DNA from 4 places in the Pseudomonas sp. 273 genome. Region 1 is predicted to be linked to each of the others. Evidence: riboswitches for the same ligand, from Rfam matches in the RefSeq annotation. Region 1 holds a riboswitch; each other region holds the start of a gene.

Region 1 (3,967 bases):
TGTTCGGGAATTTCGCCGAGGTGTTCCAGCGGCTCGCGGCCCAGGGTGAACAGCGGCCGGCGGAACGGCGCCAGCGCCACGATCAGTTGCGCCCAGCCTTCCACCTCGCGCCAGTCGTCACCAGGCCCGGGCTGCCAGCCGGGACGGCGCAGGGCCCAGCAGGGCACGCCGGCCAGCTGCGCCGCGCGGACGGCGTTGCGGCTGATCTGCGCGGCATAGGGATGGGTGGCGTCGAGCAACAGGTCATAGTCCTGCGCGGTGATGAACGCCGCCAGGCCCTCGGCGCCGCCGTAGCCGCCCACGCGCACCTGGCAGGCGAGGTCGTCGGGCACCTTGCCCAGGCCGGCCAAGCTGTACAGGTGGCGAGGGCCGAGGCGGCGGGCGATGGCCAGGGCCTCGCCGATGCCGCCCAGCAGCAGGATGCGCTTGCCGCTCACGGCTTGCGCACCGCCAGCAGGGTGATCGGCAGGGCGGCGCGCCAGGTGTCGAAGCCGCCCAGGGGCTGCGCCTGGGCCACCTGCAGGCGCACCAGCTCGCCGCCGTGGCGCTCGCGCCAGGCGACCAGGGCCGCCTCGCTCTGCAGGGTCACGGCATTGGCCAGCAGGCGCCCGCCGGGCTTGAGATTGTCCCAGCACAGCGCCAGCACGCCGGGCACGGTGACGCCGCCGCCGATGAAGATGGCGTCCGGCGCCTCCAGGCCTTCCAGGGCCTGCGGCGCGTGCCCGGCCACCAGTTGCAGGCCGGGCACGCCGAGGGCGTCGCGGTTGTGGGCGATGTGCCCGAGGCGACCCTCGTCGGCCTCGATGGCGATGGCCCGGCACGCGGGGTGAGCGCGCATCCACTCGATGCCGATGGAGCCGCAGCCGGCACCGACGTCCCAGAGCAGTTCGCCCGGCTCCGGGGCCAGGCGCGCGAGGGTCACGGCGCGCACGTCGCGCTTGGTCAACTGGCCGTCGTGGCGGTAGGCGTCGTCGGCCAGGCCGGGGGTCAGCGGCAGGCGCCGGGCATCGGCGCCTGCCACGCAATCGATGGCCAGCACGTTGAGCGCGGCGGCCTCCTCCAGCGACCAGTCGGCGGCCAGGCCGTCGATGCGCCGCTCGCGCTCGCCGCCCAGGTGCTCCAGCACGCTCAGCCGGCTCGGCGCGAAACCGCGTTCGCGCAACAGCGCGGCGACCGCCGCCGGGCTGCGCCCATCGGCGCTCAGCACCAGCAGCCGGCGCCCCGGGTGCAGGCGCAGGTTCAGCGCCGCCAGCGGCCGGCCCACCAGCGACAGCAACTCGACGTCCTGCAGTGCCCAGCCCAGCCGCGCCGCGGCCAGGCTCACCGAGGACGGCGCCGGCAGCACGCGCATTTCCGCCGCCGCCAGTTGCCGCGCCAGGCTCGCGCCCACGCCGAAGAACAGCGGGTCGCCGCTGGCCAGCACGCAGGTCGGGGTGCCGCGCCGCGCCAGCAGCGGCGCCATGTCGAAGGGGCTCGGCCAGCGCGTGCGCTGTGCGCCGATGCACGGCGGCAGCAGGTCCAGCTGGCGCTCGCCGCCGAACACCTCGCTGGCCGCCAGCAGGGCGCGGCGGGCGGTCTTGCCGAGGCCGGGGTAGCCGTCCTCGCCGATGCCGACGATGGTCAGCCAGGGCGTCATGGGAAGTCCTCGCAGGTTGCGACACCGCGCCGCCGGCGTTCCGACGGGCAGGGTTTTCAAGGGGTCGGGCAAAGCGGGCATAATACAGCCTTCGTCGGTGCCCATCAGGGCCGAAGAGGGAACGCGCAGGAGCCATCCAAGCGCGGCTGCCCCCGCAACTGTAAGCAGCGAGTCCACGCGTCATTGGCCACTGGGAGACCGGGAAGGCCGCGTCGGGCGACGACCTGCCAGCCAGGAGACCTGCCGACGGGACCAGTCGCGCGTGCAAGCATCGAGCGGGGTGTATCGATGTTGTAGGTCTTCCCATATGTGGGGCGATCCGCAAGGTCACCGCGACCCAGCCATGGTGACCCTGTGCCGAGCCAGCCGCCCGTCCCCCCTGTCGAAATCCGCCCGTCGCCCTGCCCGGGGCTGTTGCGCGTGGTCGCCTCCGGCGATGGCGGCATCTGCCGCATCAAGCTGCCCGGCGGGCGCCTCGACGCCACCGGTGCCAGGGCCATCGCCCGTGCCGCCGAGCGCCATGCCGACGGCGTGCTGGAGGCGACCAACCGCGCCAACCTGCAGATCCGCGGCGTGCACGAAGGCGCCGGCGCGGCGCTGTCCGCCGAGCTGCTGCAGGCCGGGCTGGGCCCGCGGGTCGCCGCCGCCGATGATGTGCGCAACCTGCTGCTGAGCCCCGCCGCCGGCCTCGACCCGGCCCAGGCCCTGGACGTCTCGCCGCTGGCCGCCACGCTGCTCGACCTGCTGCAGGACAACCCGCGCTTCCACGGCCTGTCGCCCAAGTTCGCCCTGCAGCTGGATGGCGGCGAGGGCCTGGCGATGCTGGAGCACCCCCACGACATCTGGCTGTCGGCCATGGACGCCGGGCGCTTCGCCTTCGGCCTGGCCGGCTGCCCGCCGCTGCGCGCGCAGGACAGACCCGCGCTCGCCGCCATCGCCAGCGAACAGGTGCCGGCCCTGGTCGAGGCGCTGCTGAACCTGTTCCTCGACCTGGCCGGCGAAGGCGTCTCGCGCATGCGCCAGTTGCTGACAAGCCTTCCCGCCGAGGACCTGCTGGCGCGCCTCGACCTGCCGCTGCAACAGGACGTGGCCGACTGGCGTCGCCCCGCCGTCGCGCCCTTCGCCCATCTGGGTATCCGCCCGCAGCGCCAGAGCGGCCTGTGCAGCGTCGGCGCCGGCTTCGTCCTCGGCCGCCTGCACGCCGGGCTGCTGCGCGAACTGGCCGGCCTCGCCGAGTGCGAAGGCGACGGCGGCCTGCGCCTGACACCCTGGCAGGGCCTGCTGCTGCCCAACGTACCGGCTGCGCGGGCCAGCGCCGTGCTCGCCGCACTCGACAGCCTGGGCCTGATCACCTCGGCCGAACAGCCGCTGTCCCGGCTGGTCGCCTGCAGCGGCTCCAGCGGCTGCGCCCGCGGCCTGGCCGACACCAAGGCCGACGCCCTGCGCCTGGCCGAACGCCTGGGCGCGCCGCTGCCGCCCAGCGTGCACCTGTGCGGCTGCCCGCGTTCCTGCGCCGCCGCCCACGTGGCGCCCCTGACCCTGCTGGCCGTCGCCGACGGCCGCTACGACCTCTACCGCCGCGCCCCCGGCCACGCCGGCTTCGGCCAGCCGCTGGCGCGCGACCTGTCCCTCGACGCCGCGGCCGACCGGCTGCGCGACCCCGGAGTCTTCCCCGATGCTTGACTACATCCGCGACGGCCAGGCGATCTACCGCCAGTCCTTCGCCACCATCCGCGCCGAGGCCGACCTCTCGGCCATCCCCGCCGACCTGGAGAAGCTCGCCGTGCGGGTGATCCACGCCTGCGGCATGGTCGACGTGGTGCAGGACCTGCGCTTCTCCGCCGGCGCCGGCAGCGCCGGCCGCGCGGCCCTGGCGGCCGGCGCGCCGATCCTCTGCGACGCGCGCATGGTCGCCGAGGGCATCACCCGCGCGCGCCTGCCGGCGCACAACGAAGTCATCTGCACCCTCAACGAGGCGGACGTCCCGGCCCTGGCCCGCGAGCTGGGCAACACCCGCTCGGCGGTGGCCCTGGAGCACTGGCGCCAGCACCTGGAAGGCAGCGTGGTGGTGATCGGCAACGCCCCCACCGCGCTGTTCTACCTGCTGGAAATGCTCGACGCCGGCGCGCCGAAACCGGCGCTGATCCTCGGCTTCCCGGTGGGCTTCGTCGGCGCCGCCGAATCCAAGGAGCTGCTGGCCGCCGACAGCCGCGGCGTGCCCTACGTGATCGTCCGCGGCCGCCGCGGCGGCAGCGCCATGGCCGCCGCCGCGGTGAACGCCCTGGCCACGGAGGTGGAATGATGGGCGGCCGCCTGCTCGGCCTGGGCGTC
Region 2 (3,967 bases), 1.4 Mb from region 1:
TGCGGGCGAAGAAGTGCGGGATGTTGTTCACCGTCACGCCCTCGCGGGTGTCCACCAGGTTGCGCGTGGCGTCGGCGGCCAACTGCCAATGCTCGCCCAGTTGCCACTGGCCGCTGGCCTCGATGCCGCGCACCTCGATCTCGCCGTCGCCGTTCACCCACTGGTCGCCGGCCAGGGTGATGAGGTCGCTGATCTCGCGGCGGAAGACGGTGACGCTGCCACTCCACGGCTGGCCGAACAGCGCGCCGCTGTAGTCCAGGCCCAGCTCGGCGTTGCGGCTGCGCTCGGGCTTGAGGTCGCGGTTGCCGATCTCGCTGCCCGGCTCGTTGACGAACAGTTGCTCGGCGTTGGGCAGCTTGAAGGCGGTGCCCAGCTGGCCGCGCAGCTTGAGCTGGTCGGTCAGGTCGTACAGCGAGGTGAGCATCCACACGGTGGCGCCCTCGCCGCCGCTCATTTCCTCGCGGCGCACGCCCAGGCTGGGGTGCCAGTTCGGCAGCAGGTCCACCTGCGGGCGCAGTTGCGCGTACAGGGCGTGGGACTCGGCCTTGTCGTTGTCGATGATGAGGACATCGTCCTGGCCCTTGTACCACTGGTTGTCGCTGCCGAAGACCAGTTCGTGGCCGCCGGCCAGGCGCGCCTTGCCCTCCAGCTGCGCACCCCAGTCGGTGAAGCCCCAGTAGTCGTTGTGGTTGAGCACCCGGGTGCCGCCGCCGGCGAGGTTGTAGATGCGCGTGTAGCTTGTGTCCCAGTCGTTCAGGTGGGCCTTGGCGAACCAGCTGAAGTCCTCGCCCAGGTGCTGCTCGAAGGTGGCGGTGGCGATCTGCTGGATGCGGTCGTTGGTGGTGTGGCGGTTGTCGGCCGGGCGGGCGTAGTCCAGGTCGGCGTCGGCGTACTGGTAGAACAGCTCCAGGCGCGAATCGCCGCCGAAGGCCTGGATGGCCTTGGCGCCGAACACGTTGACGTCGTAGGAGCGGCGCTTGTCGCTGACGGTGGCGGTCATGTCCTGCTCGCGGAACGGCTTGTAGCCGTCGGAGCGGTTGTGGCTGACGTAGGCCAGCAGGCCGAGGTCGCCCAGGCCGTTCTCCAGCACCTTCTCCACGCGTGCGTCGCCGCTGCGCCCGCGGAAGCTGTCCAGGCCCAGGTTGGCCTCGCCGGAGGCCTCGCGACTGCGCGCGCTGCGGGTGACGATGTTGATCACCCCGGACACCGCCTGGGTGCCGAACAGCAGGCCCTGGCCGCCCTTGAGCACCTCGATGCGCTCCACCGCGGCGGTCGGCAGGGTGTCCAGGTAGAGGCCGCCGTACAGGCGGTTGTTCAGGCGCACGCCGTCCAGCAGGATCAGGGTGTCGTCGTTGCGCCCGCCCAGCAGCGAGTAGGTGCCGTAGTCGAAGGGGCCGTTCTTCGGCGCCACGAATAGCCCCGGCACGTACATCTGCAGCACGCGGGTGACGTCGGCGCTGGGGCCGGCGCGCTCGATCCGTTCGCGCTCGATGACTTCGAGCCTGCTGCCGTAGCGGGCCATCTCGGCGACGGTGGTGGACTCCACCGAAGGGGCGCTGACGATTTCGTCCTGCAGCCCCAGGGGCGCGGCATGCAGGCAGGGGCTCAGGCACAGGCCGGCCAGCCACAGGGCGCGCCGGGGTACGGATTCAGGGAAGGGGAAATGCAAGGTGATCGCCTCGAAATGGGAATTTCGCAGGCGGCGCAGCGAGTTCCGGCGCGGGCGCGACCGGAATCCGGCTCACGCCCGCCCACCGCGGGTTTGCCAACAACGCTCCAGGCCGGTCTCCGGGCTCGCGAGGATCGTGGAGCATCCGCCTTCCCATGCCGGAGCACAGTGGCCTCGTGGATGCCCCGCTCGCTTACCGTTGCGGGGGCAGCGCCGGACTTGCCGCCAAGGGCGACGCACCGGCTTCCCGTTTCACCTCGCGCACGGCGGCACGAGGCACCTGGAACGGCGGGCATCTGACCACCTGGGCGGCGGAGCGTCAAGGGCGGCCCTTTACAGCATGCTTCCGCGCCGGGGCGCAGCCTGTGATGGCCTCCCTGCCGTCGTGGAAGCTTTCCGCTATCATCGGCGGACCTTCCCGACGCTCGAAAAGGACTGCCCATGTCGGTTTCTTCCCTGGTGCTACTGCTCGTCCTCGCCGTGCTGTTCTTCGGCGCCATCGCCATCTACAACCGCCTGGTGAACCTGCGCGCCCGCTACCGGAACGCCTTCGCGCAGATCGAGGTGCAGCTCAAGCGGCGCTACGACCTGATCCCCAACCTGGTGGAAACTGCCAAGGCCTACCTCAAGCACGAGCGGGAAACCCTGGAAGCGGTGATCGCCGCGCGCAACGCCGCGGTGGCCGGGCTCAAGGCCGCCGCCAGCCAGCCCGGCGCCCCCGCGGCACTGGCCCAGCTGGCCAACGCCGAGGGCGCCCTGGGCGGCGCGCTGGGGCGGCTCAACGTGACCCTGGAAGCCTACCCGGACCTGAAGGCCTCGCAGAACATGCAGCAGCTCACCGAGGAGCTGTCGAGCACCGAGAACAAAGTGGCCTTCGCCCGCCAGGCGTACAACGACGCGGTGATGGAGTACAACGCCTACCGCCAGTCGTTCCCCGCCGTGCTGCTGGCCGCCAACTTCGGCCACAAGGCCGACGCCGCCTCGCTGGAGTTCGCCGACAGCCAGCAGATCCAGGATGCGCCCAAGGTCAGCTTCTAAGCGCTGGCCGGCCCTATGAACTTCTTCCAGCACCAGGACCGCGCCCGCCGCCAGACCGGGCGGCTGATCCTGCTCCTGGCCATGGCGGTGACCTGCCTGGTGACGCTCACCAGCCTGGTCCTGGGCTGGCTCTGGCGCCATATCGGCGAGCCCGCCAGCCACTGGACCTCGCCGCAGCGCCTGCCCGACCTCGAGCTCTACCTGTGGGTGGCCCTGGTGGTGGTCGGCGTGGTGGTGCTCGGCGCCTGGTACAAGCACCGCCAGCTGCGCCTGGGCGGCCGCATCGTGGCCGAGCGCCTGGGCGGCCGGCTGATCAACCTGGACGCCCGCGACGCCGACGAGCGCCGGGTGCTCAACGTGGTCGAGGAAATGGCCATCGCCTCGGGCGCCCCGGTGCCACCGGTGTACCTGCTGGAGGATAGCGGCATCAACGCCTTCGCCGCCGGCCTGACGCCGCGCGATGCGGTCATCGGCGTCACCCGCGGGACCATCGGCCTGCTCAGCCGCGACGAGCTGCAGGGGGTGATCGCCCACGAGTTCAGCCACATCCACCACGGCGACATGCGCCTGAACACCCGCCTGGTGGCGCTGCTGCACGGCATCCTGCTGCTGGGCCTGATCGGCGAGACCATGGTCCGCGGCCTGTGGGACAGCCACACGGCCGACGACGTCGCGCGCATCCGCGTGCAGCGCAGCAACGCCGGCAACGACGCCGGCTCCGGCTCGGCCCTGGGCTTCATCGCGCTGGCCTTCGTCGCCGGCCTCTGCCTGTGGGTGCTGGGTTCGCTCGGCACCTTCTTCGGCAGCCTGATCAAGGCCGCGGTGAACCGCCAGCGCGAGTACCTGGCCGACGCCTCCGCCGTGCAGTTCACCCGCAACCCGGCCAGCATCGCCGGAGCGCTGAAGAAGGTCGGCGGCTACGGCTCGCTGCTCGGCGCCCTGCACCGCGCCGAATTCAGCCACCTGTACTTCAGCGACGGCCTGGCCAGCCACTGGTTCGGCCTGGCCACCCACCCGCCGCTGGAGGCGCGCATCCGCCGCATCGAGCCGGGCTGGGACGGCCGCTACCCGAAGCTGGAGCCACGCCTGGACGTCCCGCTGGTGGACCGCGAGACCTGGAACGCCGCCCTGCGCGGCTACCCCTCGGGCGCGGCGCTGGCATCGGTCGAGGCCATCGGCGAACCCGCCGGGACGCACCTGGAGGAAGCCCGGCATACCCTGCAGCGGCTGGACGACGGCCTGCAGGCGGCGGCCCATGCC
Region 3 (3,967 bases), 1.9 Mb from region 1:
GCGCGCGCAGGCGCTCGATGCTGGCGGGGTCGTCGCTGGCGGTGCGGACGATCTCGCCGTCGATGCCGTGGCTGCGCAGCAGGCGCTCGATGGCGGGCAGGTCGACGCCGGGCAGGTCGCACTTGCTGATCACCCCGATCAGCCGCTTGCCGGCGTGGATGTCGAGCAGCCCGGGCGGCAGCCGGCATTCCAGCGAGTCGGCGGGGTGCACGTAGACCAGGGTGTCGACGTCGTCGGTGCTGGTGATCAGCGCGCGGTACAGGCGCGGGTGGCTGACGAACTCGCCGGGGGTATCCAGCGCGCCGCTGGGGTCGTATTCCAGCGCCTGGGTCTTGCGCGCCGCCGCGGGGTTGCCGCACAGGGCGTTGAACAGGGTGGTCTTGCCGGCGCCGACGCCGCCGACCAGGGCATACCGCTGCGCGCTCATCATCAGCTCCTGGTCACCGGGCAGACGCTGTAGTCGAGCAGCCGGCCGAGGGCGGCGCAGGTCTGCGCCAGCGCCTCCTCCACCGCGCCGACGCTGCCGTGCAGCACCAGGGCGCCGCTGAAGCGGTCGAGGAAACCGATGTTCACGTTCGCCGCCTTGGTGGCGAAGTCGCCGGCGATCATCGCGGTCTCGCCCGGGGTCAGGGTCATGATGCCGATGGCCTCGGCCCCGGGCACGCCGATCTTGCTCGCCAGCTCCTCCTGGGGGTGCGCGATCAGGTGCGCCAGGGTCACCTGCTTGCCTGGGACGAATTCCTGGATGATGCGCTCTTTGGACACGTGCTCTGCTCCTCTAACTGCTTAGGAAGCTAACAAGTGCCAGGACGGCGGCCCTATCAAAATCCGGCAAAGTTTTCCGCCGCCCCGCAAGACCGGAAAACTCCTACGAGAAACCGCTGGAACGCCCGCAGGACGCCGCATCGACGGTTTCCCGCCGAGGCCTGCGACCCGCGGCCGACGCCGTGCTGAGTGACTTTGTCGCAGCCGGCGGGAGGCGTCCGGGCACAGGCTGGGCGCAGCTATGGCGGTGGCGGGGAGTAGGGGAAAGGGGCATCTGACAGACAGGTTCCGCATCGGCCCGACTTGCCCGGCCGGGGCGTTGTTCGTAAGGTGCGCACGTTTTCGTTCGAGGTAACGGGAAGCAGGTGAAAGACCTGCGCTGCCCCCGCAACGGTAACCGACCGCAGGCCCGCGCCTGCCGCGCTCCAATCCGCCACTGTGCGCCACGCATGGGAAGGCCGGGAGCGTGCGAGTCGGCAGCCCGGAGACCGCCCTCGACACGCACGACAGGTGTTGCGGAGGGCCGCACCGTCAAGCGCGGCCCCTCCCGCCCTTGCCCAGCCCTCCTCGAAAGTCCACTTTTGAGGAACCCATCGATGAAACTTTCCCGTCTCGCCCTGGCCGCCGCCGTGCTGCCCGCGGCGGCCTTCGCCACCGACGATGCCGAACAGGCCTACCAGCTGCCGTCGATGGTCATCACCTCGGCGCGCCAGGCCGAACCCCGCGGCCAGGCTACCTCGGCCAACACCGTCTTCACCCGCGACGACATCGAGCGCCTGCAGGCACGCAGCGTCCCCGAGCTGCTGCAGCGGGTGCCCGGCGTGCAGCTGAGCAACGCCGGCGGCCTGACCAGCTACTTCCTGCGCGGCACCAACCCCGGCCAGACCCTGGTGCTGGTGGACGGCCAGCGCATCGCCTCGGCGAGCAGCGGCATCGCCCGCCTGGACTACCTGAACGTCGACAACATCGAGCGCGTGGAAGTGACCCGCGGCCCGCGCTCGGCGCTGTACGGCGCCGACGCCATCGGCGGGGTGATCCAGATCTTCACCCGCCGCGGCGAAGCCGGCCTGCACCCGCAGGTGCGCCTGGCCGCCGGCAGCAACGGCACCTTCCAGCGCAGCGCCTCGCTCGCCGGCGGCGACGAGCGCACCCGCTTCGACCTGGGCGCCAGCCTCGACGAGAGCCGCGGCTACGACTACACCCGCGACAACGTCGGCGCCGACAGCGACCACGACGGCCAGCGCAACAAGGCCGTGCACCTGAACCTGGACCACCGCCTGAACGAGGACTGGAAGGCCGGCTTCAGCCTCAACGACCAGCGCGGCGACAGCGAATACGACGACGCCTACAGCTACGCCCCCGCCGAGCCCCACGACGAATTCCGCGTCAGCAGCTACAGCGGCTACCTCGAAGGCCAGCTGACCTCGATGTGGAACAGCCGCCTGGAACTGGGCCGCAGCTTCGACCGCAACAAGGCCGTGGGCGCCGCCGAGGTGTGGAACAACGGCACCCTGGAAACCACCCGGCATTCCGCCAGCTGGTTCAACCGCCTGCAGTTGGATGCGCGCAACCAGCTGGCCCTGGGCGCGGACTGGTACGAGGACCGGGTCGACGGCAGCACCGCCTTCGCCGAGGACAGCCGCACCAACCACGCCTTCTTCGCCCAGCACAGTTTCAAGGGCGAGGCCTTCTCCACCGAGCTGGGCCTGCGCCACGACGACAATGAGCGCTACGGTTCGCAGAACAGCTGGAACGCCGCCTTCACCCTGCCGGTGGGCGATAGCCAGAGCTGGATCGCCAGCTACGGCGAGGGCTTCCGCGCGCCGACCTTCAGCGACCTCTACTACCCCGGCGCCAGCAACCCGGACCTTGCGGCCGAGACCTCGAAGACCTACGAGCTGCAATGGCGCGGCGACTTCGCCGGCACGCATCTTGAGGCCGCGCTGTACCGCACGGAAGTGGACGACCTGATCGCCTGGGACAGCGCCAGCAACCAGCCGCAGAACATCGCCAAGGCGCGCATCGACGGCTTCGAGGCCAGCCTGGCCCGCGAGGTCCTCGGCTGGCAGGCCAACCTCGGCCTGAGCATCATCGACCCGCGCGACCGCGACACCGGCCACACCCTGCCGCGCCGCGCCCGGCGCACCCTGAGCCTGGACCTGGACCGCCAGTTCGGCGCCTTCGGCGTCGGCGGCACCTGGCGCGCGCTGAGCAACAGCTACGCCGACGCGACCAACCAGGACCGCCTGGGCGGCTACGGCGTGCTCGACATGCGCGGCAGCTGGCAGTTCAGTGAAACGCTGCGCTGGGACCTGAAGCTGCAGAACCTGCTGGACCAGGACTACGCCCGCGCCAGCTACCAGCGCCCGACCGACCCCATGGGCTTCCCCAGCGAGACCTTCCACTACAAGGAAGCCGGGCGCACCGCGCTGCTGGCGTTGACCTGGACGCCGGAGTTGTAGGTATCGGCCCATGCAGGAGCGCGCCCTGCGCGCGATTTCGCGGGCAGGGCCCGCTCCTACAGGTTGCCGTGAGGCATGGCATTCTCACCCGTAGGAGCGGATTCATCCGCGATTCCGCAGGCAGGGCGGACGGCGCCCAGGCCAACCTTGGCGCCGCCGGGGATCGCCATTAAACGGCGGATAACGCGGAGCGTTATTCGCCCTACGCATTCGCCGTGCTGCACGGCATGTCCCCGTTGGGGCAACCGTCTTGCCGACTGCGCCGAGGCGCGCGTCGTAGGATGGGTTGAGCGAAACCCATGCCGTCGTGGTGATGGGTATCGCTCAACCCATCCTACGACGGCGTTTCTCCGCACTCCGAGCGGACCCTGTCCGCGATAGCCAGAACCACCGGCGCCATTCCAATGTAGGAGCGCGCCCTGCGCGCGAATCGCGGGCAGGGCCCGCTCCTACAGGTTGCCGTGAGGCATGGCATTCTCGCCCGTAGGAGCGGATTCATCCGCGATTCCGCCGGCAGGGCGGACCACGCCCAGGCCAACCTTGGCACCGCCGGGGATCGCCGTTAAACGGCGGATAACGCGGAGCGTTATTCGCCCTACGCCAACACCCCCGCCAGCCGCCCCAGCGCCGAGCAATCCACGGCGTGCCAGTCGCTCAGCTCCGGCCAGGGGTTCTCCACCAGGTTGACCAGCGCCGTGTAGCTGCCCGCCGCGCGGCCGCATTCCAGGTCGAAGCGGTAG
Region 4 (3,967 bases), 820 kb from region 1:
GGGCCCAGGCGGTGACGCCGTGGCTGCGCCAGCCTAGGCCGGGGGTGTTGCTGTCGGGAAGTACGGAGTTGGGCGTAGCACCCTCTCCCCAACCCTCTCCCTGACGGGAGAGGGGCTATCCGTGCCAACCGTCGACAATGGCACTCGGGCTCGGTTGAAGCGGCGCTCCAGGCGATCGGCCAGGCGCCCGAAGGCCACCAGCGGGTGCCAGCGTTTCGGCTCGCCCAGCAGGCCGTCCAGGGCCACGCCGGCGACGCTCAGCAGGGCCAGGCTCATGGGCGTTCCCCCCAGTGGTTCTGGTAAAGCAGTTCGCTCAGCGGGCGCGGCTCGCGCCAGCCCTCCAGGGCCAGCATGGGCGCTGGGTAGAACGCCTCCACCGGCCCCAGGCAGAGCACCGCCACCGCCTCGCTGCCCGCCGGCAGGCCGAGCAGTTCGCCCAGGGCGGCGGGTTCGAACAACGACACCCACCCCAGCCCCAGCCCCTCGGCGCGGGCCGCCAGCCAGAGGTTCTGGATGGCGCAGGCCAGCGAGGCCAGGTCCATCTGCGGCAGGGTGCGGCGGCCGAAGACGTGGGCCTCGCGGCCATCCGCCAGGGCCGCCACCAGCAACTCGGCGCAGTCACGGATGCCTTCGACCTTCAGCCGCATGAATTCGTCGGAGCGCTCGCCCAGGGCCTCGGCGGTCTTCACCCGCTCTTCCTCCACCAGGCCGTGGATGGCCTCGCGCAGCTCGGGGCGGGTGATGCGGATGAAGCGCCAGGGCTGCATCAGCCCGACGCTGGGGGCCTGGTGCGCTGCTTCCAGCAGGCGCGCCAGCAGCTCCGGGGCCACCTCGCCGCCGCTGAAGTGGCGCATGTCGCGGCGTTCGGCGATGGCGCGGTAGATGGCCGCGCGCTCCTCGGGGCTGTAGGCGTGCTCGGTCATGGGCGGAAGATCGCGGTGGCGGCCATCGGGTTCGACGGCAGGTAGAAGTGGATGTAGGACGCGGTCAGGCGGCCCAGGCGGAACACCGCCTCGGCCACCGGCTTGGCGTTCGGGCAGCTGCCGCGCAGGGCCGGCTCCAGGCCGGTGTCCAGCAGCGAGTGGTGGAAGGTGTGGCCGCGCAACGGGCCCTCGGGCAGCTCGACCTCCTGCAGGGCCAGGGCGGCCAGGCGCTTCTGCAGGGTGGCGCGGCCGGGCAGCAGGCCGAGCAGTTGGCCGCATAGGCCATTGGCGTCGGTCAGGCCGTCGAGCAGGTAGAGCATGCCGCCGCACTCGGCCAGCAGCGGCTTGCCGGCGGCGTGATGGGCGCGGATGGCAGCGGCCATGGCGCGGTTGTTCTCCAGTTGTGCCAGGTGCAACTCGGGGTAGCCGCCGGGCAGGTAGAGGCTATCCACCTCCGGCAGGCATTCGTCGCTGAGCGGGGAGAAGAAGCACAGCTCGGCGCCCAGTTCGCGCAGCAGGTCGAGGTTGGCCTGGTAGAGGAAGGCAAAGGCGGAATCGCGCGCCACGCCGATGCGCACGCCGGCCAGGGACGGCGGCACCTCGCGCGCGGCCGGCGCCGCGAAGCTCACCGGCGGCGGCAGGTCCACCGCGCTGCTGGCGGCCAGGGCATCGGCGGCGGCGTCCAGGCGCGCATCCAGGTCGGCCAGCTCCTCGGCCTGCACCAGGCCCAGGTGGCGGCTGGGCAGCTCCAGCTCGGCGCTGCGCGGCAGCGCGCCGTACCAGCGGATCCACTCCGGCAGGCTGTCGCGCAGCAGGTCGCTGTGGCGCTGGCTGCCGACGCGGTTGCCGAGCACCCCGGAGAACGGCAGGCCCGGCTGGTAGGTGGCCAGGCCCACGGCCAGGGCGCCGAAGGTCTGCGCCATGGCCTGGCCGTTGATCACGCCCAGCACCGGGACGTTGAAGGTGCGCGCCAGGTCGGCGGCCGAGGGCGTGCCGTCGAACAGGCCCATCACCCCCTCGATGAGGATCAGGTCGGCCTCCCCGGCCGCCTCCCACAGCAGGCGCCGGCTCTGCGCCTCGCCGACCATCCACAGGTCGAGCTGGTGCACGGGCGCGCCGCTGGCACGGGCGAGGATCATCGGGTCGAGGAAGTCCGGGCCGACCTTGAACACCCGCACCCTGCGCCCCTGGCGCGCGTGCAGGCGGGCCAGGGCGGCGGTGACGGTGGTCTTGCCCTGCCCCGAGGCGGGAGCTGCGATCAGCAGCGCCGGGCACTGGCGCGCTTGCGGCATCAGAACTCCACCCCTTTCTGCGCCTTGATGCCGGCCTTGAAGGCATGCTTGACCAGGCCCATCTCGGTGACGGTGTCGGCGGCCTCGATCATCCCCGGCTGCGCGGCGCGGCCGGTGACCACCACGTGCTGGTGCGCCGGGCGCGCGGCGATGTCGGCGAGCACCGCGTCCAGTTCCAGGTAGCCGTGCTTGAGGGCGATGTTCAGCTCGTCCAGCACCACCAGGCCGATGGCCGGGTCGGCCAGCAGTTCGCGGGCGATGCCCCAGGCCTGCTGCGCCTTGTCGATGTCGCGCTGGCGGTCCTGGGTCTCCCAGGTGAAGCCCTCGCCCATCACGTGGTAGCGCACTTCCTCGGGGAAGCGCCGGAAGAAGGCTTCCTCGCCGGTGCTGGCGGCGCCCTTGATGAACTGCACCACGCCGGCCCGCATGCCGTGGCCGAGGGCGCGGGCGAGCATGCCGAAGGCCGAGCTGCTCTTGCCCTTGCCGTTGCCGGTGAGCACCAGCAGCACGCCGCGTTCGTCCCGGGCCTGGGCGATCTTCTCGTCGACCACTTCCTTCTTGCGCTGCATGCGCGCGCGGTGGCGCTCGTCCTTTTCCGGGGTCTCGCTCATCGTTCTGTCTCCTGGCCGCGGACGGCCGTGCTCGCGGCGCCGGGGCACCGTGGCTGATGGGGCATGCGGGAGTGACGAAGGAACGCAGCCGGGCGGCGCGGGGCCGGGGCTGGAGGGGAATTGCTCATCTGCCTGATCGCTCCACCGCTCTCACCCGCGCGGCTAAAAACCGGGATGACGCGGGGCGATCGGAGCGCGGCCTGGGCAGCGCCCGACGGCTTCCGGCGCGTCGTCGTCGCTACGGGCCGGTCTCCGGGCTCGCGAGTGGAGGTCCTGGGACTTCCCCGGCCGCGCCTTCCCATGCCGTTGGCACAGTGGCTGTTGCGACCGCGTGACTCGCCTACCGTTGCGGGGGCAGCGCCGGAATGACCGAAAAGGCTCGGTTCCACCGGCTTCCCTGTTTCACCTTCAGCCATGACTGAAGGCACCTGTAGCAGGCGCGCAGCTTAGAGGCTGGTGGGGTGGCCGGTCAATCGGCGGCGGCGATGGGTCGCGCCGCCGGCGCCGGCGTCGCGGCCGGGTCCTGGCGGCACCAGCGCAGCCAGATGAACTGCAGCTGGACCAGGGTGGCGCGGGCCAGTTCGCGGTCCTCGGCCGGCAGCCGGTGGTCGCCCTCCAGGGCCTGGAACAGCGCCACGCTGGCCGCATCCAGGGCCTGCTCGCGGCCGGCGCGCGGGCCACCGGCGAGCAGCAGGTCGTGCAGGCGCAGCAGGTAGGCGTCGCGGGCCCGCCGTACGGGGCCGCGGGCCGCGGCCAGGCGCGCGCGGAGGAACAGCAGCTCGTCGCCCAGGTCCAGCGCCAGCAGGCCGCCGCGCCAGCGCGCACGGCGTTCGGCCGGCAGGTTCCTGTAGAACTGCGCCAGGCGCAGCAGGCGGTCGGCGCTGCGGCCGTCGAACCACACCTCCGCCACCGGCAGCGGGCCGCGGGTGAGCCGCGCCAGGTCGACGAGGATGGCCGCCAGCACGCGGCGGTAGTGGCGCTGCCCCGGCGCCAGGCGCACCAGGTTGAACACCAGCACGGCGAAGGCCACGCCGACCACCGTGGCCAGCGCCGAGTTGAGGAAGTGGCCGAGGTCGTAGCTCATCGCGTTGCTCGGCCCGATGTTCTTCACATAGAAGATGCAGAAGGACGAGGCGATGGC

Evidence for each region. A riboswitch is a leader RNA that binds a small molecule or an ion and turns the genes downstream of it on or off. The one in region 1 is predicted to bind cobalamin.
Region 2: it holds a riboswitch for cobalamin, as region 1 does, so the genes downstream of both, PKO50_RS20670 (TonB-dependent receptor) here and cobG (precorrin-3B synthase) in region 1, are expected to answer to the same signal.
Region 3: it holds a riboswitch for cobalamin, as region 1 does, so the genes downstream of both, PKO50_RS01585 (TonB-dependent receptor) here and cobG (precorrin-3B synthase) in region 1, are expected to answer to the same signal.
Region 4: it holds a riboswitch for cobalamin, as region 1 does, so the genes downstream of both, cobO (cob(I)yrinic acid a,c-diamide adenosyltransferase) here and cobG (precorrin-3B synthase) in region 1, are expected to answer to the same signal.

Annotation. Positions count from the first base shown of each region.
Region 1 covers NZ_CP116775.1:5,945,502-5,949,468, forward strand. The annotation lists gene PKO50_RS27160 (cobalt-precorrin-6A reductase) at 1-437, opposite strand, end outside; gene cbiE (precorrin-6y C5,15-methyltransferase (decarboxylating) subunit CbiE) at 434-1,636, opposite strand; cobalamin riboswitch at 1,715-1,899, shown strand; gene cobG (precorrin-3B synthase) at 1,991-3,319, shown strand; gene PKO50_RS27175 (precorrin-8X methylmutase) at 3,312-3,938, shown strand; gene PKO50_RS27180 (precorrin-2 C(20)-methyltransferase) at 3,935-3,967, shown strand, end outside.
Region 2 covers NZ_CP116775.1:4,548,677-4,552,643, forward strand. The annotation lists gene PKO50_RS20670 (TonB-dependent receptor) at 1-1,615, opposite strand, end outside; cobalamin riboswitch at 1,762-1,968, opposite strand; gene PKO50_RS20675 (LemA family protein) at 2,111-2,707, shown strand; gene PKO50_RS20680 (M48 family metallopeptidase) at 2,723-3,967, shown strand, end outside.
Region 3 covers NZ_CP116775.1:333,717-337,683, reverse strand. The annotation lists gene PKO50_RS01595 (EutP/PduV family microcompartment system protein) at 1-427, opposite strand, end outside; gene eutS (ethanolamine utilization microcompartment protein EutS) at 430-765, opposite strand; cobalamin riboswitch at 1,077-1,277, shown strand; gene PKO50_RS01585 (TonB-dependent receptor) at 1,362-3,227, shown strand; gene PKO50_RS01580 (HAD family hydrolase) at 3,823-3,967, opposite strand, start outside.
Region 4 covers NZ_CP116775.1:5,124,623-5,128,589, forward strand. The annotation lists partial or broken gene cbiB (adenosylcobinamide-phosphate synthase CbiB) at 1-276, opposite strand, end outside; gene bluB (5,6-dimethylbenzimidazole synthase) at 273-923, opposite strand; gene PKO50_RS23315 (cobyrinate a,c-diamide synthase) at 920-2,215, opposite strand; gene cobO (cob(I)yrinic acid a,c-diamide adenosyltransferase) at 2,215-2,826, opposite strand; cobalamin riboswitch at 3,052-3,273, opposite strand; gene PKO50_RS23325 (FUSC family protein) at 3,296-3,967, opposite strand, start outside.